Regions from separate parts of the Streptomyces sp. NPDC051172 genome, predicted to be linked through region 3. Evidence: riboswitches for the same ligand, from Rfam matches in the RefSeq annotation. Region 3 holds a riboswitch; each other region holds the start of a gene.

Region 1 (7,659 bases), on a different contig from region 3:
AGTCGAGGAGTCGTCGAAGGCGGCGGCCGTGTTGCTCGTGTTCCTGTTCCGCAGACGGGACTTCACCGGGATCGTCGACGGGGTGGTGATAGCCGGGGTCACCGCCACCGGCTTCGCGTTCACCGAGAACATCCTCTATCTGGGCACCGCCTTCGGCACCGACCAGCTCACCGGCGACCGCGGCATCGCCTCCGTCACCGCGGCGACGTTCTTCGTGCGCGTCATCATGTCCCCGTTCGCGCACCCGCTGTTCACCGTGCTCACCGGCATCGGCTTCGGCATCGCCGCGCTGTCCGCCGAACGCCAGCACCTGCGGCGCGTCCTCGTCCCGCTCTGTGGCCTGCTGCTCGCGATGAGCATGCACGCGATCTGGAACGGCTCCTCGAACTTCGGCGAGTACGGCTTCTTCGCGGTGTACGCGGCCTTCATGGTGCCCGCGTTCGGCCTGCTGACCTGGCTGGTGATCTGGACCCGCCAGCGCGAACTGCGCACCGTGCGCGAGGAGCTGCCCGCCTACGCCGTCGCGGGCTGGCTCACCCCCGCCGAGCCCTACGCCCTCGGTTCGATGCGGGCACGCCGGCTGGCCCGCGAACACGCCGCCCACCACCTCGGCAAGCCCGCCGCACGCGAGGTCGCCCAGTACGAGGCGTACGCGACCTCCCTGGCCTTCCTGCGGCACCGCGGGCGCCGTGGCCGCGCCGGCACCGACTTCGTCGTCAGGGAACGGGAGCTGCTGCACGAGCTGTGGCGCCGCCGCGAGGTGGCGCGCCCGGCGCTGGACCACGCGGCGCGGATGACGGCGCCCCCGGTGCCGGTGGCGGCGCCGCCCTGGCCGGTGTACGGGGCGTACGGGTATCCGGCGGTGCCGAATCCCGCGTACAACCCGTACCGGTCGTAGGACCCGAGGGGGTCAGGCCGACGCCTCCGTCAGGCGGGCGACCTCGGCCTCGGTGAGCGTCAGCTCGGCCACCGCGAGCAGCGCCGGGAGCTGCTCGACCGTCCGCGCGGAGGCGATCGGGGCGGCGACCGTCGGCTGGGCGGCGAGCCAGGCCAGAGCGACCGTGGCGACCGGGGCGTCATGGGCCTGGGCGATCTCGTCGAGGGCGGTCAGCACGCGCTGCCCCCGCTCGGACTCCAGGTGCTTGGCGGCGCCGCCCGCGCGCGGGCTGTCGACGGTCGTGCCGGGCCGGTACTTGCCGGTGAGGAAGCCGGCGGCGAGGGCGTAGTACGGGACGGCGGCCAGGCCGTAGTGCGCGGCCAGGTCCTGCAGCTCGCCCTCGTACGTGCCGCGGGAGACCAGGTTGTAGTGGGGCTGCAGGGCCACGTACTTGGCCAGGCCCTCGCGGTCGGAGAACTCCAGGGACGCGCGGAGCCGGTCGGCGGAGATGTTGGACGCGGCGATGTGCCGGACCTTGCCCGCCTTCACCAGCTCGTCGAGCGCGCCGATGATCTCCTCGACCGGCACCTCGGGCTTGTCGAAGTGGGTGTAGTAGAGGTCGATGTAGTCGGTGTCGAGGCGGCGCAGGGAGGCCTCTGCGGCGGCCTTGATGTTGGCGGCGGACAGGCCCTGGAAGTCGGGGTGCTGGCTGACCTTGGTCGCGATGACCACGTCGTCGCGGTTGCCGCGCGCCCTGACCCACTTGCCGATGATCGTCTCTGACTCGCCGCCGTGGTTGCCGTCGACCCAGGCCGAGTAGGAGTCGGCGGTGTCGACGAAGTTGCCGCCGGCGGCCGCATAGGCGTCGAGCACGGCGAAGGAGGTGGCCTCGTCGGCGGTCCAGCCGAAGACGTTGCCGCCCAGGGAGAGCGGGAAGACCTCCAGGCCGGAGGAGCCGAGCTTGCGCAGAGAAGGAGAAGTCATGCCTTACGTCAACGCCCGCCCCGGTGGCCGGTCTTCCGCGGCGGGCGCAAAGATCCCGTAAACAAGCGGACTACGGCACTCCGGGGGCGGACGGAGAACGCACGGATGTCAGGGGTTGAGGCCCTTGCTGCGCAGCCACGGCAGCGGGTCGATGCCCGTGGCCTGGCCGTCGGGGTGGACCTCCAGGTGCAGGTGCGGGCCGGTCACGTTGCCGGTGGCGCCGATGCGGCCGATGACGTCACCCGTGCCGACCTTCTGGCCGACGCTGACGCTGATCGACGACTGGTGGCAGAACCAGAGCTCCGTACCGTCGTCGAGGGTGAGGATCGTGCGGTAGCCGTACGCGCCCGCCCAGCCGGCCTGCGTGATGGTGCCGGAGTGGATGGCCTTGATGAGCGTGCCCGTGGGGGCGGCGAAGTCGAGGCCCGTGTGGTAGCCGGAGGACCACATGGAACCGGCCTGACCGAAGGTGCCGGTGATCGTGTACGACACGACCGGCAGCTGGAACTGCTTGGCCAGCTCGGCGAGCTTCACGGCCTCGGCGGCCTTCTTGGCCGCCGCCTCCGCCTTCTCCTTCGCCGCGGCGGCCTTGGTCGCGGCCTCCTTCTCGGCCTTGGCGGCGGCGTCGTCGATCTGCTTCGCGAGGGCCGCCTCGGTGGCCGCCTGGCTCTTGCCGTCGATCTGGACCTGCTGCGACTCGGCCTGCGCCATGATCCGGTCGCGCAGCGCCTCACCGGCGCCCCGCGCGGTGCCCTCGGAGGTGGTGGCGACGTCGCTGAGCGCGGTCGCGGAGCCCTTGGGGGCCTCGGAGCCACCGAACACATGGGCCACGGAGGCGAGATCGGGCATGGAGATCGACACCGGCGGCTTGCCGGTGTTGGCGCTGGCCATACCGCCCGCGCCGACGGCGGCTATGACACCGACACCGAGGACCGTGGAGCTGCGGGCGAGTCCCCCGCCGCGCTGCTTGGCGACGCGGTGCCGGCCGCGGACCGGGGCGAGGGAGTCCTCGGTGGGATTCCACTCCTCCCACGGACCCTCGTCGGTGCGTCGGCCGGCGAAGCCGAAGGGTTCGGTGCTCGGCACGAACGGGGCTGGCGGGGCAGGCGGGTTGGACGCCACGTGGGCGTGCTCCTTTCCTTCCTTCTCGCCTACCGGGTTAGCTGACGGGTTCGGAGCAGGAAGGTCTCCTACGCGCGTATACCTGCCGTGCTGCCACGGCGGTGTCGGCGCGATTCACCCCAGGGTGGTGGTTCCCCGGTTCCCTTGCGGGATTCGGCGCGTGCGCACGGAGCCGCCTCTTGTGACGGCTGGGACGACCGCGCTGCGTTATCGAACGTTAATAGACCCGGGGTGTCGTTTCCAAGGTGTTCCGCTTGATCATTAACCTTTCTGACCTGAACGTACGGCGCATGAACGGCGAAAAACGGGCGAGTTGACCGCGCCTCAGGAATCTCAGGGCCGTCTTACGGCGAGCAGTGCCATGTCGTCCGCCATGGCCTCACCGGCGTATCTGCGCACCTCCCGTGCGAGGGTGGCGAGCAGCGCGGCGGGCTCGTGGAAGACCCGGCCGGCGAGCCGGTCCGCGGGTTCGAAGAACCGCCCGTGCTCGTCCCGTGCCTCGGACAGCCCGTCGGTGTACAGCAGCAGCGTGGCCCCGCCGCGGAACGCGATCTCCTCCGCGCGGTCGGGCCGGCTCCCGAAGTCGCCCATGCCGAGCGGCAGGGCGGGCTCGCGGGCGTGCAGGGTGTGCACGGTGCCGTCGGGGCACAGCAGCAGCGGAGGCGGGTGGCCTCGGGTGAGGATGCGGACGACGCCCTCGCCGTGCGGGAGTTCGGCGAGCACGGCGGTGGCGAACCCCTCGAACAACTCGATGCCCCCGCGCCGCGCCGCCTCGCGGGCCAGCGCCCGGTCCAGCCGCTGTGCGACCGCCTCCAGGGTGGCCTCCTGTTCGGCGGCCTCCCGGAACGCCCCGATGACGACGGCCACGGCGGCCACCGCGCCCATCCCCTTTCCCCGTACGTCGCCCACGACCAGCCGTACGCCGTACGGGCTGTCCTGCACGGCGTACAGGTCGCCGCCGATGGATGCGTCCGCCTGCGCGGCCTCGTACCGTGCCGCGACTGCGAACCCTCCGACCCGCTCGGCGGGTTCGGGCAGCACGGCGCGCTGGGTGGCCTCGGCGATCTCGCGCTGCGAGGCGAGCTCCTCGCGACCGCGGCCGACGAGGAGGTTGATGAGGACGGCCAGGACGGAGACCGTCGCGACGGTGGCCAGCTCGGTGATCGCCTCGACCTGGAGGAGGATGCCCATCTGGGCGTGGATCGCGGTGACGACGAGGACGGTCGCGATGCCGGTGAGGACCGTGCCGCGGCGCGAGTAGAGCGGGGCGGCGACCAGGGGTGCGGCGGTGAAGAGAGGGCCCGCCGTGAACCGCGACGGGGTGAGGTAGTCGTAGAAGGTCCCGCCGACGATCAACAGCGCCGGGAGCAGCCGCACGAAGGTGCGCGCGTATGAGATCGGCCCCTCCTGCTCCACCTCTCCAGGTTTCCCGGTACGGCGGTGCGGGGCGAGCCGGATGACCCGACCGGGGGAAACACTCAGGGCCGGAGTCCAGTCACTGGACTCCGGCCCTGAGCCTTGAGTAGCGGGGACAGGATTTGAACCTGCGACCTCTGGGTTATGAGCCCAGCGAGCTACCGAGCTGCTCCACCCCGCGTCGTTGTGTAACCAGCATACGCCATCCGCGGGGCTGTCTGCGCCAGGGTTTGTGTCCGCCCCCGTTCGCCTGCGTTCTCGGGGGTTCGCAGGATGGCCGTCAGGCGGCGGGGTTGTCCGCGTGGGTGAGCGTCTCCCAGGAGACGAAGAGGTCGTCGGTGCCCGCCGGGCGGCTCTGCTCGACCAGCTTGTGGGCGGCCGGGACGGGGGTGCCGAGCCGGTTCTCCAGGTGGTTGAGGGCGACCTCCAGGTCGGGGCCCATGTTGCCGACGACCCTGCCGCCGCACAGCCACCGCGGGGGCTTGGCCCCCATCTCGTAGCGGGCGTGGAAGTCGAGGGCCGCCTTCAGCCGGTCCTTGACGTCGCCGTACAGGTCGACGCCCTGGTGCCAGGCGGTCTCGGCGATGTGCGCGGTGGCGGCGAGGGAGTAGCCGACGTGCTTGAAGTTGCGGCAGGTCTCCTGCGCGATGCCGTCCTCGAACTTCGTCTCCTTGAACCAGTACGTCTCCAGCTTCTGCACGGTGTTGGCGTCGGAGCCGGCCGGGGTGAGCGGGATCTTGCCGTCCTTGCGCAGATAGAAGTAGTCGGGCACCAGGCCGCGGAAGCGTTTTACGGCGGTGTCGAAGGTCTTGTGGTCGTCGGTGAAGACGGCGATCCCGATGGCGGCGTCGGTCATCGCGAGGTCCCAGTTGCCGTTGTAGTCGGGAAGGTCCCTGGTGACCTCGGGGAGGTAGGCGGTGCGCAGCATGGCCGTGAACCGCCGTACTCGGTCGGCGGGCCAGCCGGCGCCCGGTGCGTACCGGATGATCTCCGCGGCCCGCGCCCAGGTCGACCCGGCCCAGGAGGACTGCAGCCGGGCGTCCTGCGCCGTGTGCCGCTTCAGCTGCGCCGACCAGGCGTCCATGATCTCCCGGGCCTTCACGGCGTGCTCGTGCTGACCGGTGACGCTGTAGAGGAGCGCCTGGGTGTAGGCGGCGATGGCGTCCTGCCGCTCCTCCAGACAGCCCTTCGCGCCCTTGCCGCCCCAGGGGCAGTTGACGACCGCGACCGGCTGGGCCGTGTACTTGTACGACCCGTACTTGCTGTCCCGCATGTCGAGGAACGCCTGCAGCCAGGGCTGCTTGCCCGCGATGACGTTCTTGCGTACGACGTCCAGCTGGGCCTGGCTGACGAGGACACCGGGGTGGGTGAACGGTGCGCCCGGGGGCAGCGCCCTCGCCATGGTGCGGGTACCGGGGTCGGTGCCGCAGGAGGCGACGAGTGCCGTCAGCAGGAGGACGAGGAGAACTGCCGCCGCACGTCTGGGAACTGACCTCACTGGCACTACCTCCGCGATCGCCTCCGGCCGGTACGGTCAGGGTCGCCCTTGCAGAGGTCGGGCGCAGGATCTGTTGGGCCGATCGGCCGGGTGCGGGGTGGTTGTGGCGAGCGGTGCTGGGGGCTGCGCCCCCAGACCCCCCTTCGGCCTGAACGGCCTCGTCCTCAAACGCCGGACGGGCTGAAATACCTACGCCAAGTGCCGGTTCGGCGCCTTCGCCCGCTCCTCGTACTCCCCCAGTACGACCACCTCGACCCCCCGCCCCGCCAGCAACCCGCTGCCGTCCGCCCCCGTCACGAAGGTGTCCGGCTCGCGCCAGGCCGTGACCACCCGGCGTACACCCGCCTCCAGGATCAGCCGTGCGCAGGGCTTGGGGCGGGAGGCGCGGTGGGCGCAGGGTTCCAGGCTGCTGTAGACCGTCGCCGACGTCAGCCTGGGGTCGGCCGGGTCCAGTTTGGCGAGGGCCGCCTCCTCGGCGTGGACGACCGGGTCGTCGCCCTCGCGGGAGTGGCCGCGGGCGAGTTCCGTGCCGTCGGCGGCGACGACCACCGCGCCGACGCTGAAGGCCGTGCGCGAGGGCGGGCACTCGGCCGCCAGCTCGCAGGCGAGGGCCAGCCAGTGGCGGTCGGCGGCGGTGGGGAGCGGACCGGTGCCCGGGGCGGTGGGCTCGTAGCGCATGAGGACCACGTCCTCGATCCGGCGGGTTTCCGTCAGGCGCAGACGTCCGGGCTGGTAGGCGCCGGGGCCGAAGAGGCGGGGGGCGTCCGGGTCGCCCACGAAGAGGGGGGCCAGGACCAGCTGGAGCTCGTCGGCGAGGCCCTGCTGGAGGAGCTGGGTGTGGATCGTGCCGCCGCCCTCGACCATCAGGCGCCGCACGCCGCGTTGCTCGTGCAGATGCTCCAGGAGGCGGCGCCAGTCGAGGTCGGGGCCGAGCGGTACGACGTCGGCGGTGAGGCCGGCGGCACCGGCGCGCTCGGCGCCCTTGTCGGTCGTGTAGACGAGCTTTTCGCCGCCCGTGTGCCAGAAATTGGCGTCCGGGTCCAGGTCTCCGGAGCCGCTGACGGTGACCTTGAGCGGGTACTCGGGCCGTCCGGCCGCCACGCGGGCGGCGCGGCGCTCTGGCGAGTTGACCAGCAGGCGCGGGTTGTCGGCGCGGATCGTGCCCGCACCGATGAGGATCGCGTCGACGGAGGCCCGGACCTCGTCCACGCGGTCGAAGTCCGCCGGGCTGGAGAGCAGGAGGCGCTCGGGGCCGGTGTCGTCGAGGTAGCCGTCGAGGGAGACGGCGGCGGACAGCAGGACGTACGGGTACGGCATCGGACGCGCTCACTCTCGGCGGCGGACAGGCTTGGTTAAATTTTGAAACAAACTTACACTGGGGGCATGACGACTCGCTGGCTCACCGAGAAGGAGCAGCGCGCCTGGCGCGCGTACATCGCGGCGACGCACCTCCTGGAGGACGCCATCGACCGGCAGCTCCAGCAGGACGCCGGCATGCCGCATCTGTACTACTCCATCCTCGCCAACCTCTCCGAGGAACCGGACGGCAGGCTGCGCATGACCGATCTCGCCGAGCGGGCGAAGATCACCCGCAGCCGGCTGACGTATGCCGTGACCCGGCTGGAGAAGGACGGTCTGATCCGGCGCGAGGACTGCCAGTGGGACAAGCGCAGCAGCTTCGCCATGCTGACCGACGAGGGGATGGCCGTGCTGGAGCGGACGGCGCCGGGGCATGTGGAGACCGTGCGTTCGCTGCTCTTCG
Region 2 (7,659 bases), on a different contig from region 3:
GACTCCGTCATCAGGCTCGTCGCCTGGGCCTGGCGGCACTCGGTGTACCGCATGGCGGCCGGCGGGTCGTCGTTGCCCAGGGACCCGAAGTTGCCGTGGCCGTCGACGAGCGGCACGCGCATGGAGAAGGGCTGGGCCATGCGCACCAGGGCGTCGTAGATCGACGCGTCACCGTGCGGGTGCAGCTTGCCCATGACCTCGCCGACCACGCGCGCGCACTTCACATAGCCGCGGTCGGGGCGCAGTCCCATCTCGTTCATCTGGTAGACGATGCGGCGGTGGACCGGCTTGAGACCGTCGCGGGCGTCGGGCAGGGCTCGGGAGTAGATGACCGAGTACGCGTACTCGAGGAAGGAGCCCTGCATCTCGTCGACGACGTCGATGTCGAGGATGCGCTCCTCGAACGAGTCGTCGGGCGGCGGGGTCTTCGTGCTGCGGCGGGCCATCGCTGCCGGCTCCTCTTTTCTGGCTGCTCGCGCTGAAGCGTGAACGGGTTCTGACGCGACCATTGTGGACCGCGGCACTGACAACGCGGACGAGGACCTGGCGTCGAAGTAGGTTCCCGGCGTGGCGGAAGGCTACGCGATCCGCTGTGGGCGTATGTCGTGCGGGAACTTCGCCGACGATCTGCACGCTTGCATACAGTGGCAGGACCGGCAGGAAAACCGCGGTTCGAACCACCGCATCCGCGAGGCGAAGGGACGTACATGCCCATGGGTCACACGGCCACAGACCAGGCAGGCACCGGGGGCCTGACAGCGACCGAGCACCGTCTGGCCAACGGCCTGCGCGTGGTGCTCTCAGAGGATCACCTGACCCCGGTCGCGGCGGTGTGCCTCTGGTACGACGTCGGCTCGCGCCACGAAGTCAAGGGACGTACCGGCCTGGCTCACCTTTTCGAGCACCTGATGTTCCAGGGCTCCGGGCAGGTCAAGGGCAACGGGCACTTCGAGCTGGTGCAGGGCGCCGGCGGCTCGCTGAACGGCACCACCAGCTTCGAGCGCACCAACTACTTCGAGACCATGCCCGCCCACCAGTTGGAGCTCGCCCTCTGGCTGGAGGCCGACCGGATGGGCTCCCTGCTCGCCGCCCTCGACGACGAGTCCATGGAGAACCAGCGGGACGTCGTCAAGAACGAGCGCAGGCAGCGCTACGACAATGTGCCGTACGGCACGGCCTTCGAGAGGCTGACCGCCCTCGCCTACCCGGAGGGCCACCCCTACCACCACACGCCGATCGGCTCGATGGCCGACCTGGACGCGGCGACCCTGGAGGACGCGCGCGCGTTCTTCCGCACGTACTACGCGCCCAACAACGCCGTCCTCTCGGTCGTCGGTGACATCGACCCGGAGCAGACGCTCGCCTGGATCGAGAAGTACTTCGGGTCCATCGCCTCGCACGACGGGAAGCCGGAGCCCCGCGACGGCTCGCTGCCGGAGATCATCGGTGAGCAGCTGCGCGAGGTCATCGAGGAGGAGGTCCCGGCGCGCGCTCTGATGGCGGCCTACCGGCTGCCGCAGGACGGCACGCGCGAGGCGGACGCCGCCGACCTGGCGCTCACCGTCCTCGGCGGCGGCGAGTCCTCCCGCCTCTACAACCGGCTGGTGCGCCGCGACCGTACGGCCGTCGCGGCCGGATTCGGCCTGCTGCGGCTGGCCGGAGCACCCTCCCTGGGCTGGCTGGACGTGAAGACCTCCGGTGACGTCGAGGTGCCGGTCATCGAGGCCGCCATCGACGAGGAGCTCGCCCGGTTCGCCGCCGATGGCCCCATGGCCGAGGAAATGGAGCGTGCCCAGGCCCAGTTGGAGCGCGAGTGGCTGGACCGGCTCGGCACGGTCGCGGGCCGCGCCGACGAACTGTGCCGGTTCGCCGTCCTGTTCGGCGACCCTCAGCTCGCGCTGACCGCCGTGCAGCGCGTCCTGGAGGTGACGGCCAAGGAGGTCCAGGAGGTCGCCAAGGCCCGCCTGCGCCCCGACAACCGCGCGGTGCTCGTCTACGAGCCGCTCTCGCCCGAGTCCGCGGAGCACGCCCAGGACGAGGACTTCCCCGAAGACCCCGAGTCCGAAGCCACGGTGGAAGCCACCGACCAGAACGAGGAGGCGGCCAAGTGACCGAGCTCGCCACGATGCAGTTCCACCCGCAGCCCCGGGCGGGCGAGGCCAAGCCGTGGGCGTTCCCGTCCCCCGAGCGCGGCGCGCTCGACAACGGCCTGACCGTCCTGCGCTGCCACCGCCCCGGCCAGCAGGTCGTCGCCGTCGAGGTGCTCCTGGACGCACCCCTGGAGGCCGAGCCGGCCGGTTTCGAAGGCGTCGCCACGATCATGGCCCGAGCCTTCTCGGAGGGCACCGACAAGCACTCCGCCGAGGAGTTCGCCGCCGAACTGGAGCGCGCCGGCGCGACCCTGGACGCGCACGCCGACCACCCGGGCGTACGTCTGAGCCTCGAGGTCCCGGCCTCCCGTCTCGCCAAGGCGCTCGGGCTGCTCGCCGACGCCCTCAGGGCGCCCGCGTTCGCAGACAGCGAGGTCGAGCGGCTGGTCCGCAACCGCCTGGACGAGATCCCGCACGAGCTGGCCAACCCCTCGCGCCGTGCCGCCAAGGAGCTCTCCAAGGAGCTGTTCCCGGCGACCTCGCGCATGTCGCGCCCGCGCCAGGGCACCGAGGAGACGGTCGAGAAGATCGACGCGGCGGCCGTACGCGCCTTCTACGACCGCCATGTCCGGCCCGCCACGGCCACCGCCGTCGTCGTCGGCGACCTCACCGGCATCGACCTGGACGCGCTGCTCGGCGACACCCTGGGCGCCTGGACCGGCTCCAGGGCCGAACCCCGCCCCGTGCCGCCGGTGACCGCCGACGACACCGGGCGCGTGATCATCGTCGACCGTCCGGGCGCCGTCCAGACGCAGCTGCTCATCGGCCGCGTCGGCGCCGACCGGCACGACCGCGTGTGGCCCGCCCAGGTGCTCGGCACGTACTGCCTCGGCGGCACCCTCACCTCGCGCCTGGACCGCGTCCTGCGCGAGGAGAAGGGCTACACCTACGGTGTGCGCGCGTTCGGCCAGGTCCTCAGGTCCGCCCCGGACGGCTCCGGTGCCGCGATGCTCGCCATCAGCGGCTCCGTCGACACCCCGAACACCGGCCCGGCGCTGCAGGATCTGTGGACGGTGCTGCGCACGCTCGCCGAGGGCGGCCTCACCGACGCCGAGCGCGATGTCGCCGTCCAGAACCTCGTCGGTGTGGCGCCGCTGAAGTACGAGACCGCGGCGGCCGTCGCGAGCACGCTGGCCGACCAGGTCGAGCAGCACCTGCCCGACGACTACCAGGCGACGCTGTACCAGCAGCTCGCCGCGACCGGCACCGTGGAGGCCACCGCGGCGGCCGTGAGCGCCTTCCCGGTGGACCGTCTGGTGACGGTTCTCGTCGGTGACGCGGCCCAGATCAAGGAGCCCGTCGAGGCGCTCGGTATCGGTGAAGTCACGGTGGTGTCGGCCGAGTAGCGGCACGCGCGCGTGGGGTGGCCCTGGTGACGGATGCGTTACCAGGGCCCTCTTATGTCCGAATTGGCGGAGAATCGAAGGAGAGTTGCCTGTCTGCCCTGTGTGATGCGCTACAAACAGCGTGATCCGTTTGGGGATTGAAAGCGGCCCCGCTTAGCGTCTTCCGGGCTGTCCGTCAGGCACCGCGCCGCATCCGCGGCACCGGACAGCCATCGCCGAGTCCCCGTACGGCGCGAGCCAGGGGAGCCGGGGACCCATCGCAGTCCCCTGGGGTGAATCGGACGCCCGCGCGTGCAGCGAGGGGGTCCGTAGGAGACCTTCCTGCTCCGAACCCGTCAGCTAACCCGGTAGGCGAGAGGGAAGGAAAGGACCAGCCACCACATGGCGTTCACGCGCGCCACCGGGAAGCGTCGTCGCCCCGCACGGACGCACCGCACCACCACCCGCGCCGCCGGGGTCGCGGCCCTCGCCGCCACCGGCGTCATCGGTACCCTCGCGGCCCCCGCGCTCGCCGCCGACACCTCCGTCGAGCAGACCGGCCTCACCCCCGTCATCACCATCGGCGACACGATCGCCAACAGGATCGAGGCCCAGGCCGACGCCCAGAAGCAGGCCGCCGAGGAGGCCGCGCTCAAGAAGGCGGCCCAGGAGGCGGCACGCGAGAAGGCCGCTGCCCAGGCCAAGCAGGAGCGCGAGGCCAAGGAGCGCGCCGCCCGCGAGGCCGAGCGCAAGCGCCTCAACACGTTCGTGGCGCCGATCTCGAACTCGTACGTCTCCACCGGCTACCGGGCCAGCAGCTCGCTGTGGTCCTCCGGCAGCCACACCGGCATCGACTTCCACGCCGCGAGCGGCACGCCCGTGCACGCGGTCGGCGCCGGCACCGTCGTCCAGACCGGCTGGGGCGGCGCCTACGGCAACCAGATCGTGATCAAGATGAACGACGGCACGTACACCCAGTACGGCCATCTGTCGTCCATCGGCATCTCCGTGGGCCAGACGGTCACCCCGGGCCAGCAGATAGGCCTCTCCGGCGCGACCGGCAACACCACCGGACCGCACCTGCACTTCGAGGCCCGTACGACCCCCGAGTACGGCTCGGACATCGACCCCGTCGCCTACCTGCGCTCGCACGGCGTGAACGTCTGACGGCGCATCGCAAGATCTCCTTCCGGCCCCGGCTCCCGAGCCGGGGCTTTCGGTGTTTCTGCCGCCCCGCTGTCCAAAAAATATCCATGGATTCCGGCCCGCCGTCGGAAATTCCGGCTCCGTGCAATAGAGTCACCGATACACGTCAATCATCGACGTTTCACGGGGATTAAGTCGGAGGTCGGTCATGCGTATTCCGGCGCACTCGGTGTGCACGGCGATCCGGGACGACATCGTCGCCGGTGTCTACGAGCGTGGCAGCCGGCTCACCGAGGAACTCCTCGCGCGCCGCTACGGCGTCTCGCGCGTCCCCGTGCGCGAGGCGCTGCGCACGCTGGAGGCCGAGGGCTTCGTGGTGACCCGGCGGCACGCGGGCGCGTGCGTCGCGGAACCGACCGAGCAGGAGGCCGCCGACCTGCTGGAGATGCGCATGCTCCTGGAACCGCTCGGCGCCTCCCGGGCCGCCCAGCGGCGCACCGACGCCCATCTCAAGGTACTGCGCGGCCTGGTCAGGCTGGGTCAGGAGCGGGCCAGGAGGGGCAACAGCGAGGATCTGCGCTCCCTGGGAGGCTGGTTCCACGAGACGCTGGCCCAGGCCTCCGGCAGCCCCGCGCTGACCTCGATGCTGACCCAGCTGCGCCACAAGATCGCCTGGATGTACGCCGTGGAGGCACCGGTCGACCCCGGGCAGTCCTGGGCGGAGCACGGGGCGATCGTCGACGCCGTGGCCCGCGGCGACAGCGAGCGCGCGCGGGCGGTCACGACGCTGCACACCGAGCGCTCGACCGCGGCGCACCGGCTGCGCTTCGGCGGAGAGGGCCGCGCGAACGGTGTGAGGAACTCGCAACATGCCGTAAACATGTCGGGCCTGCGGCATTAACACGGGCGCCGTATACAAAGAAGCAACAATTCGCGGGGCATTATTTCTGCTGCCCGCGACCGGTAATTCCGCCGCCCCTGTGCGGGAAAAGCAAAGGGCCCGCCCGGCAATTCGGACGAGCCCTTCTGTGGTGCCGTGATCAGACGGTCTCGGGAAGCTCCTCGAGTCCCTCGGACACCAGCTTCGCCAGTCGGTCGAGGGCGACGTCCGCACCCTCGGCCTCGGAGGCGAGGACGATCTCCTCGCCGCCCTGGGCGCCCAGGCCGAGAACGGCCAGCATGGAGGCCGCGTTGACGGGGTTGCCGTCGGCCTTGGCGATCGTCACCGGGATACCTGCGGCCGTGGTGGCCCGGACGAAGATGGAAGCGGGGCGGGCGTGGAGGCCCTCGGCCCAGCCGACGTTGACGCGGCGCTCAGCCATGTGATGCTGCCCTTCAGTGTCTCAGGGTTGTCTAGACCAGTTTCCCACACGTGAAACGTCTCCGGAGCAGTCCTGTGTCCCGTCCGGGGTGGGCAGTCGGACCGCGGCCTCGGCCCGACTTCCGTCCTTGTTCTCTTCTCAACGGACTGCCGTGTTCTCCACAGACTGCCTCGCGCCGTTGTCGGACGCGAGCCGTACTCTGGGGCCCATGCAGACCTCGTCGGACCGGCACGAGTACCCCGCCCACTGGGAGGCCGACGTGGTGCTGCGCGACGGCGGCACCGCGCGCATCCGCCCCATCACCGTTGATGACGCCGAGCGCCTGGTCAGCTTCTACGAGCAGGTTTCGGACGAGTCGAAGTACTACCGCTTCTTCGCGCCCTACCCTCGTCTGTCCGCCAAGGACGTCCACCGCTTCACGCACCACGACTTTGTGGACCGGGTGGGACTCGCGGCCACGGTCGGCGGCGAGTTCATCGCCACCGTACGCTATGACCGCATCGGCACCGACGGCCTGCCCGCGTCAGCCCCGGCCGACGAGGCCGAGGTCGCCTTCCTCGTGCAGGACGCCCACCAGGGGCGCGGCGTCGCCTCCGCCCTCCTCGAACACATCGGCGCGGTCGCCCGGGAGCGTGGCATCCGCCGCTTCGCCGCCGAGGTGCTGCCCGCCAACAACAAGATGATCAAGGTGTTCACGGACGCCGGGTACACCCAGAAGCGCAGCTTCGAGGACGGCGTCGTACGCCTGGAGTTCGACCTCGAACCCACCGACCGTTCCCTCGCCGTCCAGCGCGCGCGTGAGCAGCGCGCCGAGGCGCGGTCCGTACGACGGCTGCTCGTGCCCGGCTCCGTCGCCGTCGTCGGCGCCGGCCGCACAGCCGGAGGCGTGGGCCGCAGCATCCTCGACAACATCCGCGACGCCGGCTTCACCGGGGCGCTGTACGCCGTGAACAAGGCGCTCCCCGAAGACGTCAAGGAGCTCGACGGCGTCCCCGCCCACCGCTCCGTCCGGGACATCGACGGTCCCGTCGACCTCGCGGTCGTCGCCGTGCCTGCCGAGCACGTCCCCGAGGCGGTCACCGAGTGCGGAGAGCACGGCGTGCAGGGACTCGTCGTCGTCTCCGCCGGGTACGCCGAGAGCGGGCCCGAGGGGCGCGAGCGCCAGCGCGAACTCGTACGGCACGCGCGCACGTACGGCATGCGGATCATCGGGCCGAACGCCTTCGGGATCATCAACACGTCCTCCGAGGTACGGCTGAACGCCTCACTCGCCCCGGAGATGCCCCGCCCCGGCCGGATCGGCCTGTTCGCCCAGTCCGGCGCCATCGGCATCGCGCTGCTGTCCCGGCTGCAGCGACGCGGCGGCGGTGTCACCGGAGTCACGGGCGTGTCCACCTTCGTGTCGTCCGGCAACCGCGCGGACGTGTCCGGCAACGACGTGATCCAGTACTGGTACGACGATCCCGACACCGATGTCGTCCTCATGTACCTGGAGTCCATCGGCAACCCGCGCAAGTTCACCCGCCTCGCCCGTCGCACGGCCGCCGCGAAGCCCCTGGTCGTGGTCCAGGGCGCCGGATCCGCCCCGCAGGGACATGCCGTACGGGCCACACGGCTGCCGCATGCGACGGTGTCCGCGCTGCTCAGACAGGCCGGCCTGATCCGCGTGGACACGATCACCGAGCTGGTCGACGCGGGCCTGCTGCTCGCACGGCA
Region 3 (7,659 bases):
GCGACATCCGCACCGCGGCCGAACTTCTGAGCCGGCACATAGAAGAAATCTGCGAGCGCACGGGCAGCAGGCAGGTCGACATCGTCGGACACAGCCTCGGCGGACTGATAGCGCGGTACTACGTGCAGCGCCTGGGCGGTGACATCCGCGTCCGCACGCTGGTGACGCTCGGCACCCCGCACTCCGGCACCCGGGTGGTGCCGCTGGCGAACGCGCACCCGATCGTCCGCCAGATGCGCCCCGGCTCGGAGCTGCTCGAGGAGCTGACCCGGCCCGCGCCGGGCTGCCGTACGCACTTCGTGAGTTTCTGGAGCGACCTCGATCACCTGATGGACCCCCTGGAGACCGCCTGTATCGACCACCCCGACCTGATGGTGCAGAACGTGAGGGTGAGCGGGATCGGACATCTCGCCCTGCCCGTGCACCCGGCCGTCGCGACCGGGATACGGCAGGCTCTCGACACCGAGCGGACAGGAGCAGAAGCCGCCGCGCACGCCGACGGCCTGACAGTTGCCTGACCACGTCCTTTTACAGCCGCGTCCGGTACGACCACATCCCGCACAGCCTGCCTACGGCCCTGGGACGGCGCCCGGACAGCGCCCGCACGGCTATGCGACAGCCATTTGGCCTCGAACATCCTTCGAACACAGGCCAAAGCCGTGCCCGTCGTCCCCCGAAACACGGCCGAATGCCCGTTTCCTGCGCGCACGAAACCTGTTGAAGATTGTCGAGCCCGCGTACCGCCGGGTACAGTCACCGCACTGCTCTGGCAGCCCCTGTTGTCGAGGCGAAAGAGAAGTTGGTGAACGACCGTCACCCGTCGGGGACCATGACCCCGGCTCCGGCTTCCGACGCCGCCTCGGCGCACTACGCGTCGTACGGCACGCAGGAAGCCCAGTACGGCGACTTCACCACGTACGGCGACTACGACTCCAACGGTTTTGCGACCGGCAGCCACGCCACCGCGACTTTCGCCGCAGACCCCCTGTTCGGCAGCCTCCCGGGCGAGAGCACGGGTTCGTACGACTCCGGACACTGGGCCACCGGCGGCCAGCAGACCCTGAACTACGACGCGTACGCGGCACAGCACCATGCCGCCTACGACACGGGCGTGTACGACACGACCGCCTGGACCGCCGGCTACCAGCCGCTTGCCGCCATCCCGCCGCAGGCCACCGGGCACGACGTCTCAGGTCAGTGGGATGCGAACGCCTGGCTGCAGCCCGACCATTCGGGCGGCCACGCCGACCAGACCCAGCAGTGGGAATGGGGCACCCAGGCCTTCGACACCGGCGCATACGACGCCACGCAGTGGAACTCGGAGGGCCCCGAGGCCGGTGACACCGCCGCGCCCGCCGGACCCGTCGACGACTACGAGCAGCAGGCCGAGCAGGGTCCGTACGACGAATCCGCTCCGGACGGCGGCCAGTCGAACGCCACCGGGGAGCTGCCCTCGGCGGCCCCGCTCCTCGACGAGCAGGAAGAGGCCACGTCGGCACCGGCGGCGCGCGCGGGCTCCCGCAGCGGGGCCCGTTCCCGCCGTCGCGCGCCCGCCAAGCGGTCCGCGCTGCTGACCATCGCCGTGCCCTCGGCGTGTGTGATGGGCGTGGCCGGTATCGCCGCCGCCTCCGTGGGCACGTTCACCGGCGACCAGGGCACCTCGACGACCGCGTCGGACGCACATGCGGTGAAACCATCCACCGCCAACAACAAGCTGGACACCCAGCTCCGGAGCCTCTCCGCCGGCGCCGACGACTTCGCCGACCGGGCGAGCCGTACCCAGGAGCGCATCGACCTCAAGACGCAGCAGGAGGCCGAGAAGAAGAAGGCGGCAGCGGAGGCGGCCCGCAAGGAGCGGCTGCGCCCGAAGTACGTCCTTCCGGTGACGCAGAAGGGGCTCAGCGCCTACTTCGGCCAGGCCGGCATCAACTGGATGTCCGTGCACACCGGCATCGACTTCCCGGTCTCGTACGGCACTACGGTGATGGCAGCGACCGACGGCACCGTCCGCACGCAATGGAACAGTGCGTACGGAAACATGATGATAGTGACCGCGAAGGACGGCACGGAGACGTGGTACTGCCACCTCTCCAGCTATCGCGTCGCCTCCGGTACGACGGTCAAGGCCGGCGACCCGATCGCGTACTCCGGGAACTCCGGCAACTCGACCGGCCCGCACCTGCACTTCGAGGTCCGCCCGGGCGGGGGCTCGGCGATCGACCCGCTGCCGTGGCTGCGGAGTCACGGGCTGGACCCGACGTAGGAGAGCTGGGGGCTGCGCCCCAGACCCCTCATCCGGCCTGAACGGCCTCGTCCTCAAACTCCCCCACTACGGGCTGTAGGTCACCGGCAGTTACAGCTTCTCGACCGGTGCGTACCGCAGCAGCAGGCGCTTCGGCTTGGTGTCGCCGAAGTCGATCGTCGCCTCGGCGTTGCCGCCCGTGCCCTTCACGGCCACGACCGTGCCGAGCCCGAACTGGTCGTGTGTGACGCGGTCGCCCACGGCCAGCGAGACCACCGGCTTCTCGGAGGCGCGGCTCGTGGCGAAGCCGGACGCGCCCGACGCCGACGAGCGCGATCGGGAGGACGACAAGGAGGCGGCCAGGCCCGACGCCGGGCCGGAGGAGACCGGGGCGGCGGCGCCCGTCCGCTTCCAGTCGACGTGCTGTGCCGGGATCTCCTCCAGGAACCGGGAGGGCGGGTTGTACGACGGCTGCCCCCACGCGCTGCGCAGCGACGACCGGGTCAGATACAGCCGCTCACGCGCGCGCGTGATGCCGACGTACGCGAGCCGCCGCTCCTCCTCCAGTTCCTTGGTCTGGCCGAGGGCGCGCATGTGCGGGAAGACGCCGTCCTCCATGCCCGTCAGGAAGACCACCGGGAACTCGAGGCCCTTGGCGGTGTGCAGGGTCATCAGGGTGATGACTCCGGAGCCGTCCTCCTCCTCGTCGGGGATCTGGTCGGAGTCGGCGACCAGCGCGACGCGTTCCAGGAAGTCGGCGAGAGAGCCCGGCTCCTCGCCTTCACCGGACTCCTGCTCGAACTCCAGGGCCACGGCGGCGAGTTCCTGGAGGTTCTCGATGCGGGTCTCGTCCTGCGGGTCGGTGGAGGCCTGCAACTCGGCGAGGTAGCCGGTACGTTCGAGGATCGCCTCCAGTACGGTCGCCGGGCCCGCGCCGGACTCGACGATCGTCCGGAGGTCCTCCATCAGTGTGTTGAACCGCTTGACGGCGTTGGCCGAACGTGCGGCCATGCCGTACGCCTCGTCGACGCGGCGCAGCGCCTGCGGGAAGCTGATCTTCTCCCGCTGGGCGAGGGCGTCGATCATCGCCTCCGCGCGGTCGCCGATACCGCGCTTGGGGACGTTGAGGATGCGGCGCAGCGGCACCGAGTCCTCGGGGTTGGCCAGCACCCGCAGGTAGGCCAGGACGTCCCGGACCTCCTTGCGCTCGTAGAAGCGGACACCGCCGACGACCTTGTAGGGCAGGCCGACGCGGATGAAGACCTCTTCGAAGACACGGGACTGGGCGTTGGTGCGGTAGAAGACGGCGACGTCTCCGGCCTTCGCCTCGCCGGCGTCCGTGAGACGGTCTATCTCGTCGGCGACGAACTGCGCCTCGTCGTGCTCCGTGTCGGCCACGTAGCCGGTGATGCGGGCGCCCGCGCCCGCGTTGGTCCACAGGTTCTTGGGGCGGCGGGACTCGTTGCGCTCGATGACGGCGTTGGCCGCGGAGAGGATCGTCTGGGTGGAGCGGTAGTTCTGCTCCAGCAGGATCGTCGTCGCGTCCGGGTAGTCCTCCTCGAACTGGAGGATGTTGCGGATCGTCGCACCGCGGAAGGCGTAGATCGACTGGTCGGCGTCGCCCACGACGCACAGTTCGGCGGGCTGGAGGTCGTACTCGTTCGGCGGTACGTCAGCTTCGTCGGCGCGCGTGCCGGTGCCGACGAGTTCCCGTACGAGCGCGTACTGGGCGTGGTTGGTGTCCTGGTACTCGTCGACCAGGACGTGCCGGAAGCGGCGGCGGTAGTGCTCGGCGACGTCCGGGAAGGCGCGCAGCAGGTTGACCGTCGTCATGATCAGGTCGTCGAAGTCGAGGGCGTTCGCCTCGCGCAGCCGCGACTGGTACATGGCGTAGGCCTGGGCGAGGGTCTTCTCGAAACCGTCGGCGGCCTGGGCGGCGAAGTCCTCCTCGTCGATCAGCTCGTTCTTCAGGTTCGAGATCTTGGCGCTGAAGGACTTCGGCGGGTAGCGCTTGGGGTCGAGGTCCAGGTCGCGGCAGACGAGGGCCATCAGGCGCTTGCTGTCGGCTGCGTCGTAGATCGAGAAGGAGGAGGTGAAGCCGAGCTTCTTCGACTCCCTCCGCAGGATGCGCACGCACGCGCTGTGGAAGGTCATCACCCACATCGCGTTCGCCCGCGGGCCGACGAGCTGCTCGACGCGCTCCTTCATCTCGCCCGCGGCCTTGTTGGTGAAGGTGATCGCGAGGACCTGGCCGGGATGCACGTTCCGCTCGCCCAGGAGGTACGCGATGCGGTGGGTGAGCACGCGGGTCTTGCCGGAGCCGGCGCCGGCCACGATGAGCAGGGGGCCGCCGGAGTGGACGACGGCCGCGCGCTGGTTCTCGTTCAGCCCGTCCAGGAGTGCGGCCGGGTCGATCGCCGGGCGGGGGGCGCCGTTGCGGTAGTAGTCCTCCCGGTCCGGGGGCACGTCGAACTTCCCGCCGAACAGATCGTCCGGAACCGGCTCCGGTCCGTGATCGTCCTCGGGCGGCGGCGGAGGTTCCTCCTCGTGCCCGCGGGGGGCCTGGAGGTTCGCCAGGAAGCTGTCGTCAAAGAGGCTGCTCATCGCTCTCCGAGTCTAGGGTGCCCCACTGACAGCCCGCCGCCGCCCTGAGAACATCGCCGGAATCCGCGGGCTCCCCTGGGCCTCCACGGGCGCAGAATCCCTGGTGCTTCCAGACCTGAACGCCAGACGTCCTCTGCTCTCCAGAACCGTGCCATCACGGACCGTAATCGAACAAGTCGAGGCGTGGACCGAAGCGAGTGGACGCTGCCGCTCCGACAGAAATACCACCAGGACGGCACATATCATCCCGAATTGACGAGCGCATGCGACCTGCTGACCGAAGGTCACGAAAATGTATCGGGCATATCGAACATCAACCTTCACAGGGGCCACACGAGTTGGCTACCGTTCCGGCAGGCCGCACGACCCCCACCGGCGAACGTCGCCGGGCCGCGCGGCCTCCGCCGAGTCCGGTGCGCCGCCGCGCATCCGGAGCCGGGGACCCACACCGACCTTGGGGTGAATCGGTCCTCCTCCCTTTCGGGGCACGGACCGTAGGGCAACCCTTCCGAACCACCCGCCCGAACCCGACAGCTAACTCGGTAGGCGGAGCATGGAAGGAGTCGCCTCCCTTGGCGTCGCACCGCAAGTCGCGCCCCGCGGGTTCGCGCGTAGCAGGTATACGCACCCCCGCCCTCGCCACGGCCGCCCTCACCTCGGTGGCCCTGCTGTCCCAGTCCGCGAACGCCGCCCCCGCCGCGGACGGCAAGCCCAGCCTCGAAGAGGTCGAGAAGAAGGTCGACGACCTCTACCGCCAGGCGGAGTCGGCCACCGAGAAGTACAACGCGGCCAAAGAGAAGACCACGAAGCAGCGCAAGAACGTCGACACCCTCCTCGACGACGTCGCCAAGCGCATGCAGAAGCTCAACGAAGAGCGTGACCGGCTCGGTTCCTTCGCCGCGGCCCAGTACCGGACCGGAGCCGCCGCACCCGACACGGCGACCTTCCTGCTCGCGGACTCCCCGCAGGACTACTTCGACCAGACGCAGCTGATGGGACGGCTGACCTCTCGCCAGAAGAGCGCGGTCGACGAGTACTTCACCGAGCAGTCCGCGACGATGAAGAAGCGTCAGGAGGCATCCAAGAGCCTTGAGTCGCTCACCGCGACACAGAGCGACCTGCAGACCGCCAAGTCCACGGTGCAGAAGAAGCTCTCCGACGCGCGCGAGCTGCTGTCGAAGCTGACCGCCGACGAGAAGGCGCGGCTCGCGGCGATCCAGAAGCAGCAGGAGGAGGCGGCGGCCCGCAAGGCCGCTGAGCTGGCGAAACAGCAGGCGGCGGCGGAGAAGGCCAAGGAAGAGGCCGCGGCCCGGGACGGCGGCTCCGCCTCGGGCTCGGGATCCACCTCCACCAGCGACTCCTCCTACGCCACCAAGGCCGAGAAGGCGCTCGCCTTCGCCCGGGCACAGATCGGCAAACCGTACGTCTGGGGCGCCACCGGCCCCGGCTCCTACGACTGCTCCGGCCTCACCCAGGCCGCCTGGAAGGCCGCCGGCGTCTCCCTCCCGCGCACCACCTACGACCAGGTCAACGCCGGCACGACGGTCTCGCTGACCGACGCTCAGCCCGGCGACCTGATCTTCTTCTACGACGACATCAGCCACGTCGGCGTCTACATCGGCAACGGCATGATGATCCACGCCCCGAAGCCCGGCGCGTACGTCCGCGAGGAGTCGATCTACTACGGCGGCGAATCGATCATCCACAGCGTGGTGCGGCCTGCCTGAGGCAGGAGAGCAGGGCACGCGCGCGTGGGGACAGTTTGTGATGCACGCGCGCGTGGCCCGGCCTCAACCCGCGCCGCACTCCTTGGCATCGGCCCCATGTCCGGCCCGACCTTCCGCCACGCCTGGTGGGCGCAGCGTTCGCCGGCGGCCGGGGCCGCCGTGCCGGCGACCGGCAGTGTGTCGCTCGGACTGCATCCGACGGGGTACGAGGTGCTGTCGCGGATCGTCCTGGGCCTGGCCTGTGTCGCCTGGGCGGTGCTTGCGGCGGGCTTCGGTGCCCGGCTGGTGCGGGAACCGGTGAGGTGGCGGGCGGAGGCGGGGCGCCGGGGGCGCTGACCGCCGTCGCGGCGACCACCGTCCTCGGAACCCGGTTCTGCGCCCTCGGACGGCAGACCCCAGCCGAGGCCCTGCTCGCGCCGGCTGCCGTGCTGTGGCCGCTGCTGCTGGTGCAGGTCGCACGGCACTGGCGGCGTCACATGCCGGGCGCGGTGCTCGGCGCCACACTCGCCGGGGTCCAGGCGACGGCACGGCTCGCGCGCGCGGCGCCGGCGCTGTTCTGACTCGGGCTCGTCCTCTACGCCTGCGTGCTGGCCCTCTTCGATCTGCGACAGGTGACGCAAGGGCTGGGCGACCAGTGGGTGGCGGGCGGTGCGCTCGCCATCTCGGCGCTCGCCGGAGCGAGGCTCGTCGCGGCGGACAGCGCGCGCCTGTACCTGTGGGACGACGACGACCGCGGTGTCCTGCGCGCCGTCACCGTGTCGCTGCTCGTGCTGGACCTGGCCTGGTACGCCGTACTGCTCGTCGCCGAGGCGGTCCGGCCGCGGCGCGGCTACGACGTGCGGCGCTGGGCGACCGTTTTCCCGCTGGGGATGACGGCGACGGCCGTGCTGTCCGTCGCCGCCGTCCTCGACGCGCCATGGCTGAAGGGACCCGGTCAGGTGCTGCTGTGGATCGCGGTGGCTGCGTGGCCGGCCGTCGCCGCGGGCTCCGTCGCCGCGGCCCGCGCCGGCATCAGGTCCACAGCACCGCGATGAAGACGTTCGCCGTGGTGAACAGGCCCACCAGCCCGAAAAGGCTCTTGTCGAT
Region 4 (7,659 bases), on a different contig from region 3:
CGGCGGCGGGGCTTCCTTCGCTTGGCGCCCTTGGAGACGTCGGATCCGGCCCTCGGGTTGCTCCCCGCCGACTTCCCAGCCGTTTTTCCGGTCACCTTTGCCGCCGCGGGCTTGCGCCGGGCGCCGGTCGTGTCGCCCGCCTTGCCCTTCGTTTCCGGTGTCGCCGCCTTGCGGCCGCGGGAGCTGTTGGCCGTGCGACCGCGGACGATTCCGATGAAGTCCTCGACCAGGTCCGTGGTCGCCTCCTCGGGCCACGCCAGGGCGATGCTCGACGCGGGGCCGTCCACCAGCGGCCGGTACGTGAGGTCCTTGCGGTGGTACAGACGGGCCAGCGACTGGGGGACGACCAGGAGGCCGACGCCCGCCGCGACGAGTTCCACGGCGTCCTCGGTGGTGGCGGGGCGCTCGAAGGCGGGCTCGCCCGGCGGCCGGTCCCAGTCGAAGACGTCGTCGAGGGGGTGGAAGAGCACCTCGTCCGCGAGGTCCTCGACGGTCACCTCGTCCGCCGCCGTGATCACATGGTCCTTGGGGACGACGACGACCGTCGTCTCGGTGTAGAGCGGGATCGCGCTGAAGAACGTACGGTCGACCGGCAGCCGTACGAGTCCCGCGTCGGCCCCGCCCGCGCGCAGCACGTCGGATGCCTCGGCGGCCGGTACGGCGAGGAGGTTCAGCGGGATGTCGGGCAGGCGCTCGTTCCAGATCCGCACCCACTTGGCGGGCGTCACTCCCGGGACGTACGCAAGCCGGAACGCCTGGGGTTCTTCCGAGCCTGTCACCAGGCCAGGCTACCGGCCGTGGTCGGAGGACTCGCACATGCTCGATACCCTGGACGGCATGAAGTCGCACCAGAGCACCCAGACGATGAAGCCCGCGACCGCGGCGAAGAAGCTGGGTGTGTACCTCGAGGCCACCCCCGCCGAGTTCCGGGAGGGCGTCGTCTCACGAGCCGAGCTCGACCAGCTCCAGGCCGAGCCGCCCGAGTGGCTGCGCGAGCTGCGGGCAAACGGTCCGCACCCCCGTCCGGTGGTCGCGGCGAAGCTGGGCGTCTCCATCGCGGGTCTCGCCCGGGGCGGGATCACCGAGGCGCTCACCACCGAGCAGATCGAGGCCCTGAAGCAGGAACAGCCCGAGTGGCTGCAGAAGGAGCGCGCCACCCAGGCGGAGGTCCGCAAGGAGGCGGCGCGCATCAAGAAGCGCGACGCCGAGCGTGAGGCTCGCAGCGAGGGCCCGCGGGCCTGACGCGGCCCGTTCGCAACGGACGGTTGCCGTCCGGATCCACTGTGTGCACAACGCACGGATCTGACGGCACGTCACGACGAAGGTCACAGAAGCGTATCGGACATTCCGGCCTTCAACCTTCACACGAGCCGCACAAGTTGGCTAGCGTGTCGTCAGGCCGCACGAGTTCCTCCGGCGAACCCCGCCGGGACGCGCGGCCTCCGCCGAATCCGGTACGCCCCTGTGGCAGCCGGAACCGGGGACCCAACCGAACGACGGGGTGAATCGGCCCAACTGCCCGCCAGGCAGGGGCCGTAGGGCATGCCTTCCGGAACCGACCGCCCGAACCCGACAGCTAACTCGGTAGGCGGAGTACGGAAGGAGTACGGCTCCCATGGCGCCGGATCGACCATCGCGCACCGCAGGCTCGGGCCTTCCCGGCATGCGCAATTCCGCTCTCGCGACCGCCGCCCTCACCTCGGTGGCCCTGTTCTCGCAGACCGCCGACGCCGCACCGACGACGGGCGACGAGGGGCCCAGCCGCGAGGCCGTCCGGCAGCGGGTGAGCAGCCTCTACGACCAGGCCGAGTCCGACACCGGCAACTACAACTTCACCCGGGCCCAGCTGCTGGGAGCGCGGCCGCCCGCCGCCCCGCCCCGCGAGCGCGGCCGCTCGGATCCGGCACTCGACTCGGTGTCCCGGCGGTGGTTCGACGGAGCCCGCGCCTCGCTGGGTCCGACGGTGCCTGCGCTGCTGCCGGCCGACCGTATGCCGGACCGCCGGGCCGAGCCCCGGACCGCGCGCCCGGCGGACAGCCGCAGCACCGCCCTTGAGCTGGAGGCGACCGCCCGGCCCGTGGCCGAGCTGACCTCCGCGGAGTCCCGCCGTACGGTGGCCGAGCTGACCGCCGGCCCCACGGCTGCGCTCCCCGCCATCCCGCTGCCCCGACAGGAGGCCGCCTCCGCGCTGCCCGCTGCGGCCCCCGAGTCCAGGCAGACCTCCCTGCGCAGGTCCAAGGAGCAGAATCAGCGCAAGATCGCGGCGGCCAGCGAGCTGCTGTACCGGTACACCGCCCGGCAGACATCCGCACCGCGCCCGGCTGTCGGGGCCGTGCCGGCCCAGCTCCCCCGGCAGGACCAGGCGCAACAGACCCGCCCGGCGGCCGAGGAAGCGTGGCGGCTGCAGGAGCCGACGGTCCTCGACACTGGCCTGCCCCCGGCCGGGGCACAGCTGATGCAGCCGTCCGTCCTCGACACCGGCGTACCCGCGGTCGAGCAGTGGCGCATGCAGCCTTCCGTGCTGGACACGGGCGTACCCGCCGTGGAGGAATGGCGCACCCAGCCGTCCGTGCTCGACACCGGCATACCTCAGGCCGGGGGTTGGACCATGCAGCCGTCCGTCCTCGACACGGGTGTGCCCGCAACCGTTACGCCCACCGCCACCAAGGCCGACAGGGCGATCGACTTCGCCCGTGCACAGATCGGCAGGCCGTGTCTGTGGGGTGCGGTCGGGCCGGAGTCGTACGACAACGCCGGGCTCACCCAGGCCGCCTGGCGGGCCGCGGGGGTCACCCTGCCACGGACCCCGTACGAGCAGGCGGGCGCCGGCACCGTGATTCCCCTGGCCGAGAGCCGCCCCGGAGACCTGATCTTCTTCAACGACAACTTCAGCCACGTCGGCATCTACACCGGCAACGGCCTGATGATTCACGCACCGGGTCCGGGCGCGGTCATCCGCGAGGACTCGGTCCACTACGCAGGCGAAGCCGCGGTCCGTATCGCAGTACGCCCCATGTGACACCAACGGCTCACTGAACCAGGAGGAGGCCGCCGACGGAAGTCGGTGACCTCCTCCTTTTCAGCCACAGGCACTCCACAACATCCTGTGACGCATGACCGCATTCGCAACGGCCGCCTGTGGCTCCGGTTCCGGGAGCGCCGGTACCCGTGACCGCATCAGCACGGTCCTGCGGGCCCAGCAGGTGGGGCTGATTCCCACGCCGTGACCCGTGGCGGCGCGGTCAGGGCCGGCGCGCGGTACAGGTCGCGCAGCAGGGCGATCTCGGCCCCGTGGTGCAGGACTTCCTGGTTGACCCACCACACGATGTCGACGAAGGGCTCTTCCGCGTCGCTGCCGTGCGGATACGTACAGTGGCCGACCTTGTCGAGTGCCGCGTCGCCGCTGTTCAGCAGCGCCTCCCGCCAGGCCGTGACTCCGGCGTCGAAGGCGGCGACGGCCGCTGCCACGTCCCCGCTGACGAGGTAGTCGTCCCGGGTGAGGCGGTGGGTGCCTGCCGTGTGATCGGCGCGGAGGGTCAGCATCTCGCTGAGGTGGCTCAGCCGCCACGCGATGGTGGTGAAGGGCGGTGGCCACGGATGCGGGTAGGACGCCGCGTCACGTCCCCAGTCTCCGTCCGCGGCACCGGCCAGCAGGGTGGCGCGCGGTCCGGGCCCGTCCGCCCTTCGCCGCACCGACCAGCAGTCCGCCACCGGCTCCCAGAGGTACTCCTCGTCGGTCATGGGCCCGACCTCGGTGTCCGAACCGTCGCCGCTGTCCATCACCGGCCCGGTCAGCCGGGCGGCCAGACGCCCACAGGCGAAGTCGAACTGCTCCAGCAACGGAGCCAGACGAGACACGGTCACCGACACTCCCATGGCGGACTCGTGGGCGCACGGCGCAGGCATGAACCGACCGGCTAGCCTGGCACAACCGGCGCACACCCCGCCTCTCCTTTTCCGAGGCCGGGTATTCCGGCAACAGGTTCCCGATGACAGGGAGTCGGCCATGAAGCCGAACCGCTCCATCCCCTCCTCGACCGTCATCCCCGTCCTGATCTACCCCGATGTACGCGCGGCGGTCGCCTGGCTCGGTGCGGCCTTCGGGTTCGTGGAACGGGTACGGATCGGCGAGGACCACCGCGCGCAGCTCGGGTTCGGCGACGGTGCCGTGATCGTCGGGGACACCCGCAAGGACCGCCGTCCCCCGCGCCCCGGCGAGGTCACTCACTCGGTCACGGTCCGCGTCGAAGACGCCCGCGCCCACTGCGAACAGGCCCGGGCACACGGCGCACGCATCGTCATGGAACCCACCGACTTCGAGTACGGGGAACGCCAGTACACGGCCGAGGACCTCGCGGGCCATCAGTGGACGTTCTCGGAGACCCTCGCGGACATTGCGCCGGAGGAGTGGGGCGGGCAGACGGTCTCAGTCGGCTGAGGAGCGTCAGCCCGGCGGGGGCCCCGTCCCGCCCTTGAGTCGTTCCAGGTCGGAGGGGCGGACCTGGATGACGACCAGGGCGATCAGGGCGGCGAGGACGGCGAAGATCGCTGCCATGATGAAGGCCGCCGAGATCCCTGACGTGAGCACGTGGTCGGACCAGGGGCTCGGGAGCTGCCCGGTGTGCCTGAAGCGCAGGCGTTCGGCCGGGGTGGCCTGGGCCAGGAAGCGCGGGATCTGCTTGTGGGCCTCGTGGGTGCCGGCCGTGCCGAACATGGTGACCAGGATGGACAGGCCGAGCGAACCGCCCACCTGCTGCGTTGCGTTGAGGAGTCCGGAGGCCGCGCCGGTCTCCCGGACGGGGACGTTGGACAGCGCCATGAGGGTGAGGGAGACGAACTCCATGCCCATGCCCAGGCCGAAGACGCAGATCGGGCCGAGGATGCTGCCCGCGTAGGTGGAGTGGACGTCGGTCAGGGTCAGCCAGGCCAGACCCGCCGCCGCGAGAACGGCGCCCACCACCATGAAGGGTTTGGGCCCGAACTTGGGCAGGAACCGCGAGGCGAGCGCCGCGCCGACCGCGATGACCGCGCTGACCGGCAGGAAGGCGAGCCCGGCCTGCAGCGGGCTGAAGCCCAGGACGTCCTGCACGAACAGCGTGAGGAAGAAGAACATGCCGAAGATCGCCGCGGCCAGGCTCAGCATGATGCCGTAGGTGCCCGCGCGGTTGCGGTCGGCGAACATGTGCAGCGGGGTGATGGGCTGTCGGGAGCCCCTCTCGACCAGGATGAACAGCGCCAGGACCACGACCGCCGCGGCGAACGAGGCCAGCGTGAGGGCGTCCCGCCAGCCCTCCTGGGCGGCTCGGATGAACCCGTAGACCAGCAGCACCATGCCCACGGTGGAGGTCAGCGCGCCGGCGATGTCGAAGTGGCCCGGATGGCGTTCGGACTCCTTGATCCAGCGGGGTGCGGCGAGAGCGATGAGCGCGCCGATCGGGACGTTCACGAACAGCACCCAGCGCCAGTTCAGCCACTCGACGATCATCCCGCCGGCGAGCAGCCCGATGGCGCCGCCGCCCGAGGAGACCGCGGCGAACACGCCGAAGGCCCGGTTGCGTTCCGGGCCTTCGCGGAAGGTCGTGCTGATCAGGGCGAGGGAGGTCGGGGAGGCGATGGCGCCGCCGACGCCCTGGAGGGCGCGGGCGGCGAGGAGTTCGCCGGAGTTCTGCGCGAGCCCGCCCAGCAGGGAGGCGAGCGCGAACAGCAGCACCCCGAAGACGAACATGCGCCGCCTGCCGAGGATGTCGCCGGTGCGGCCGCCGAGCAGCAGGAGGCCGCCGAAGGTGAGGGTGTAGGCGTTGACCACCCAGGACAGGCTGGTGGTGGAGAAGTTCAGGGCGCTCTGGATGTGGGGCAGCGCGATGTTCACGATGGTGATGTCCAGGACCACCATCAGCTGGCAGGAGGCGATGACCAGCAGTGCCATGCCGTTTCCGCCGCCGCCCGGTTCGCGGGTGGCGGCCTGTGGTGCGGAGGTCGGCTGTGGGCTGCTGCTCATGGCGTGTCGCACTCGGCGTCGGTGAACGGTTCCGTCCACCGCGGCCCGTACCGTTCGACCGTACGCCCCTGTCGTAACCGTCACCACTTGTTTGACTGGGTGACGGTTTACACCTTTTTACGGGGAGTCGAGCGGCTCATGGGCGGGTCTTGTGGGTCATGGCGAACTCGTCGGCCTCCGGCAGGTCGAACTCCCCGTGGTCGCTGCCCAGACCCTGCGCCACCAAGGCGGCGGCGGCGCTGCCCAGTACGGCGGCCTCGCGCGGGGTGCGGCCGAGGCCGATGCCCCGCAGGAAACCGGCCGAGAACGCGTCGCCGCAGCCGGTGGTGTCGACGACGTCGACCTCGAAGGCGGGGACCGTGTCCGTGCCCTCCGCGGTCACCAGGAGCGCACCGTCGCCGCCACGGGTGACGGCGACGAGGCCGGCCCCGGCGGCGAGGAACTTCTTCGCGCCGGTCACGAGGTCCTGCTCCTCGCTGAAGCCGAGGACCTGGTCGTCGTTGGGGAGCAGGTAGTCGACGTGCGGGAGCAGCGGTTCGATCTGGTCGAAGGTGCCCAGCTCGCCGGGAGCGAGGAGGTCCACCGAGGTGACCACGTCGTGCTCCTTGGCGTGCGCCAGGATGCGCGCGGCGACGTCGGCGCCGATCAGCTCGGGGCCACCCAGGTGGAGGTGGGTGGCCCCGGCCACGGCGTCCCAGGGCACGTCGTCGAGGCCGTAGGTGATGTTGGCGCCGAGCAGATGGAGCGAGGGACGGTCGCCGTTGGGCCGGATGGGCAGGACGCTCGCTGAGGTCGAGGTGTCGATACGGCGGACGAGCAGCCCGGTGTCGATGCCTGCCCTGTCGAGGAGTTGGACCAGCAGGTCGCCGGTCGGGTCGCTGCCGATCGCACCGGCGGTGCGCACCGAGGCGCCCAGCTTGGCGAGCGTGAGGGCGGTGCCGGCGGCCGTCCCGGCGGCGGTCATCCGGATGTCGTCGACGAGGGTCGCGCCCTGACCCTCGGGTATCTCCTCCACCGGCCGTACCAGTACGTCCAGCACGTGCACGCCCATCGTGACGACCTTCATCGCTCTTCCTCCTGCGCGGGTGCTACGGGGTGGGTGGTGCCGTAGTTGCGGGCTGTCGCGGCCTCGATGACCGCGAGTTGCTGCTGTTCGCCGAGGACGCGGGGTGGTCCGAACGCGGCCGCGTGCTGGTAGACACCGCAGGCCCACTCCAGCAGCAGGGCGTGCTCGACCGCCTTGTCGAGGGTCGGCGCGTGGGTGAGTGCGCCGTGGTTGGCCATCAGGGCGGCGCTGCGGCCCTCCAGCGCGGCGAGCACCGACTCGGCGAGTTCGGGGGTGCCGAAGGTGGCGTACGGCGCGACGCGGACGGTGCCGCCGAGAGCGAGCAACTGGTAGTGGATACAGGGCAGTTCGTCGAGGACGAGGGAGAGCGCGGTGGCCATCGGGGCGTGGGTGTGGACGACCGCGCCGGTGCCGTAGCGCCGGTAGACGCCGAGGTGGAGGTCGAGCTCCGAGGTCGGCTCCAGGGTTCCGGCCACGATCTTCCCGTCCAGGTCGACCACCGTCACCTGGTCCGCGGCGAGTTCGGCGAGCACCGCCCCGGTCGCGGTGATCGCGACCCGCTCCTCCACCCGCACGCTCACGTTCCCGGCCGTAC

Evidence for each region. Region 3 has a riboswitch for cyclic di-AMP ahead of AB0N07_RS21920 (NlpC/P60 family protein). Riboswitches for the same ligand answer to the same signal wherever they lie in the genome.
Region 1: it holds a riboswitch for cyclic di-AMP, as region 3 does, so the genes downstream of both, AB0N07_RS41710 (M23 family metallopeptidase) here and AB0N07_RS21920 (NlpC/P60 family protein) in region 3, are expected to answer to the same signal.
Region 2: it holds a riboswitch for cyclic di-AMP, as region 3 does, so the genes downstream of both, AB0N07_RS21780 (M23 family metallopeptidase) here and AB0N07_RS21920 (NlpC/P60 family protein) in region 3, are expected to answer to the same signal.
Region 4: it holds a riboswitch for cyclic di-AMP, as region 3 does, so the genes downstream of both, AB0N07_RS14430 (C40 family peptidase) here and AB0N07_RS21920 (NlpC/P60 family protein) in region 3, are expected to answer to the same signal.

What each region holds. Positions count from the first base shown of each region.
Region 1 covers NZ_JBFBBE010000121.1:2,723-10,381, reverse strand. The annotation lists gene AB0N07_RS41720 (PrsW family intramembrane metalloprotease) at 1-898, shown strand, start outside; gene AB0N07_RS41715 (aldo/keto reductase) at 911-1,861, opposite strand; gene AB0N07_RS41710 (M23 family metallopeptidase) at 1,970-2,983, opposite strand; cyclic di-AMP (ydaO/yuaA leader) riboswitch at 2,995-3,152, opposite strand; gene AB0N07_RS41705 (PP2C family protein-serine/threonine phosphatase) at 3,317-4,399, opposite strand; tRNA gene AB0N07_RS41700 (tRNA-Met) at 4,507-4,580, opposite strand; gene AB0N07_RS41695 (alginate lyase family protein) at 4,680-5,801, opposite strand; gene AB0N07_RS41690 (dihydrofolate reductase family protein) at 6,087-7,214, opposite strand; gene AB0N07_RS41685 (MarR family transcriptional regulator) at 7,281-7,659, shown strand, end outside.
Region 2 covers NZ_JBFBBE010000034.1:55,949-63,607, reverse strand. The annotation lists gene AB0N07_RS21795 (DNA topoisomerase IV subunit A) at 1-446, opposite strand, end outside; gene AB0N07_RS21790 (pitrilysin family protein) at 708-2,111, shown strand; gene AB0N07_RS21785 (pitrilysin family protein) at 2,108-3,496, shown strand; cyclic di-AMP (ydaO/yuaA leader) riboswitch at 3,700-3,865, shown strand; gene AB0N07_RS21780 (M23 family metallopeptidase) at 3,878-4,642, shown strand; gene AB0N07_RS21775 (GntR family transcriptional regulator) at 4,830-5,522, shown strand; gene AB0N07_RS21770 (HPr family phosphocarrier protein) at 5,662-5,943, opposite strand; gene AB0N07_RS21765 (GNAT family N-acetyltransferase) at 6,152-7,659, shown strand, end outside.
Region 3 covers NZ_JBFBBE010000035.1:635-8,293, reverse strand. The annotation lists gene AB0N07_RS21935 (alpha/beta fold hydrolase) at 1-518, shown strand, start outside; gene AB0N07_RS21930 (M23 family metallopeptidase) at 803-2,263, shown strand; gene pcrA (DNA helicase PcrA) at 2,354-4,846, opposite strand; cyclic di-AMP (ydaO/yuaA leader) riboswitch at 5,239-5,410, shown strand; gene AB0N07_RS21920 (NlpC/P60 family protein) at 5,419-6,573, shown strand; partial or broken gene AB0N07_RS21915 (tellurite resistance/C4-dicarboxylate transporter family protein) at 6,670-7,607, shown strand; gene AB0N07_RS21910 (hypothetical protein) at 7,585-7,659, opposite strand, start outside.
Region 4 covers NZ_JBFBBE010000019.1:73,411-81,069, reverse strand. The annotation lists gene AB0N07_RS14440 (LysR family substrate-binding domain-containing protein) at 1-779, opposite strand, end outside; gene AB0N07_RS14435 (DUF5997 family protein) at 838-1,242, shown strand; cyclic di-AMP (ydaO/yuaA leader) riboswitch at 1,434-1,607, shown strand; gene AB0N07_RS14430 (C40 family peptidase) at 1,664-3,019, shown strand; gene AB0N07_RS14425 (DinB family protein) at 3,178-3,864, opposite strand; gene AB0N07_RS14420 (VOC family protein) at 4,007-4,438, shown strand; gene AB0N07_RS14415 (MFS transporter) at 4,445-5,998, opposite strand; gene AB0N07_RS14410 (carbohydrate kinase family protein) at 6,135-7,064, opposite strand; gene AB0N07_RS14405 (class II aldolase/adducin family protein) at 7,061-7,659, opposite strand, start outside.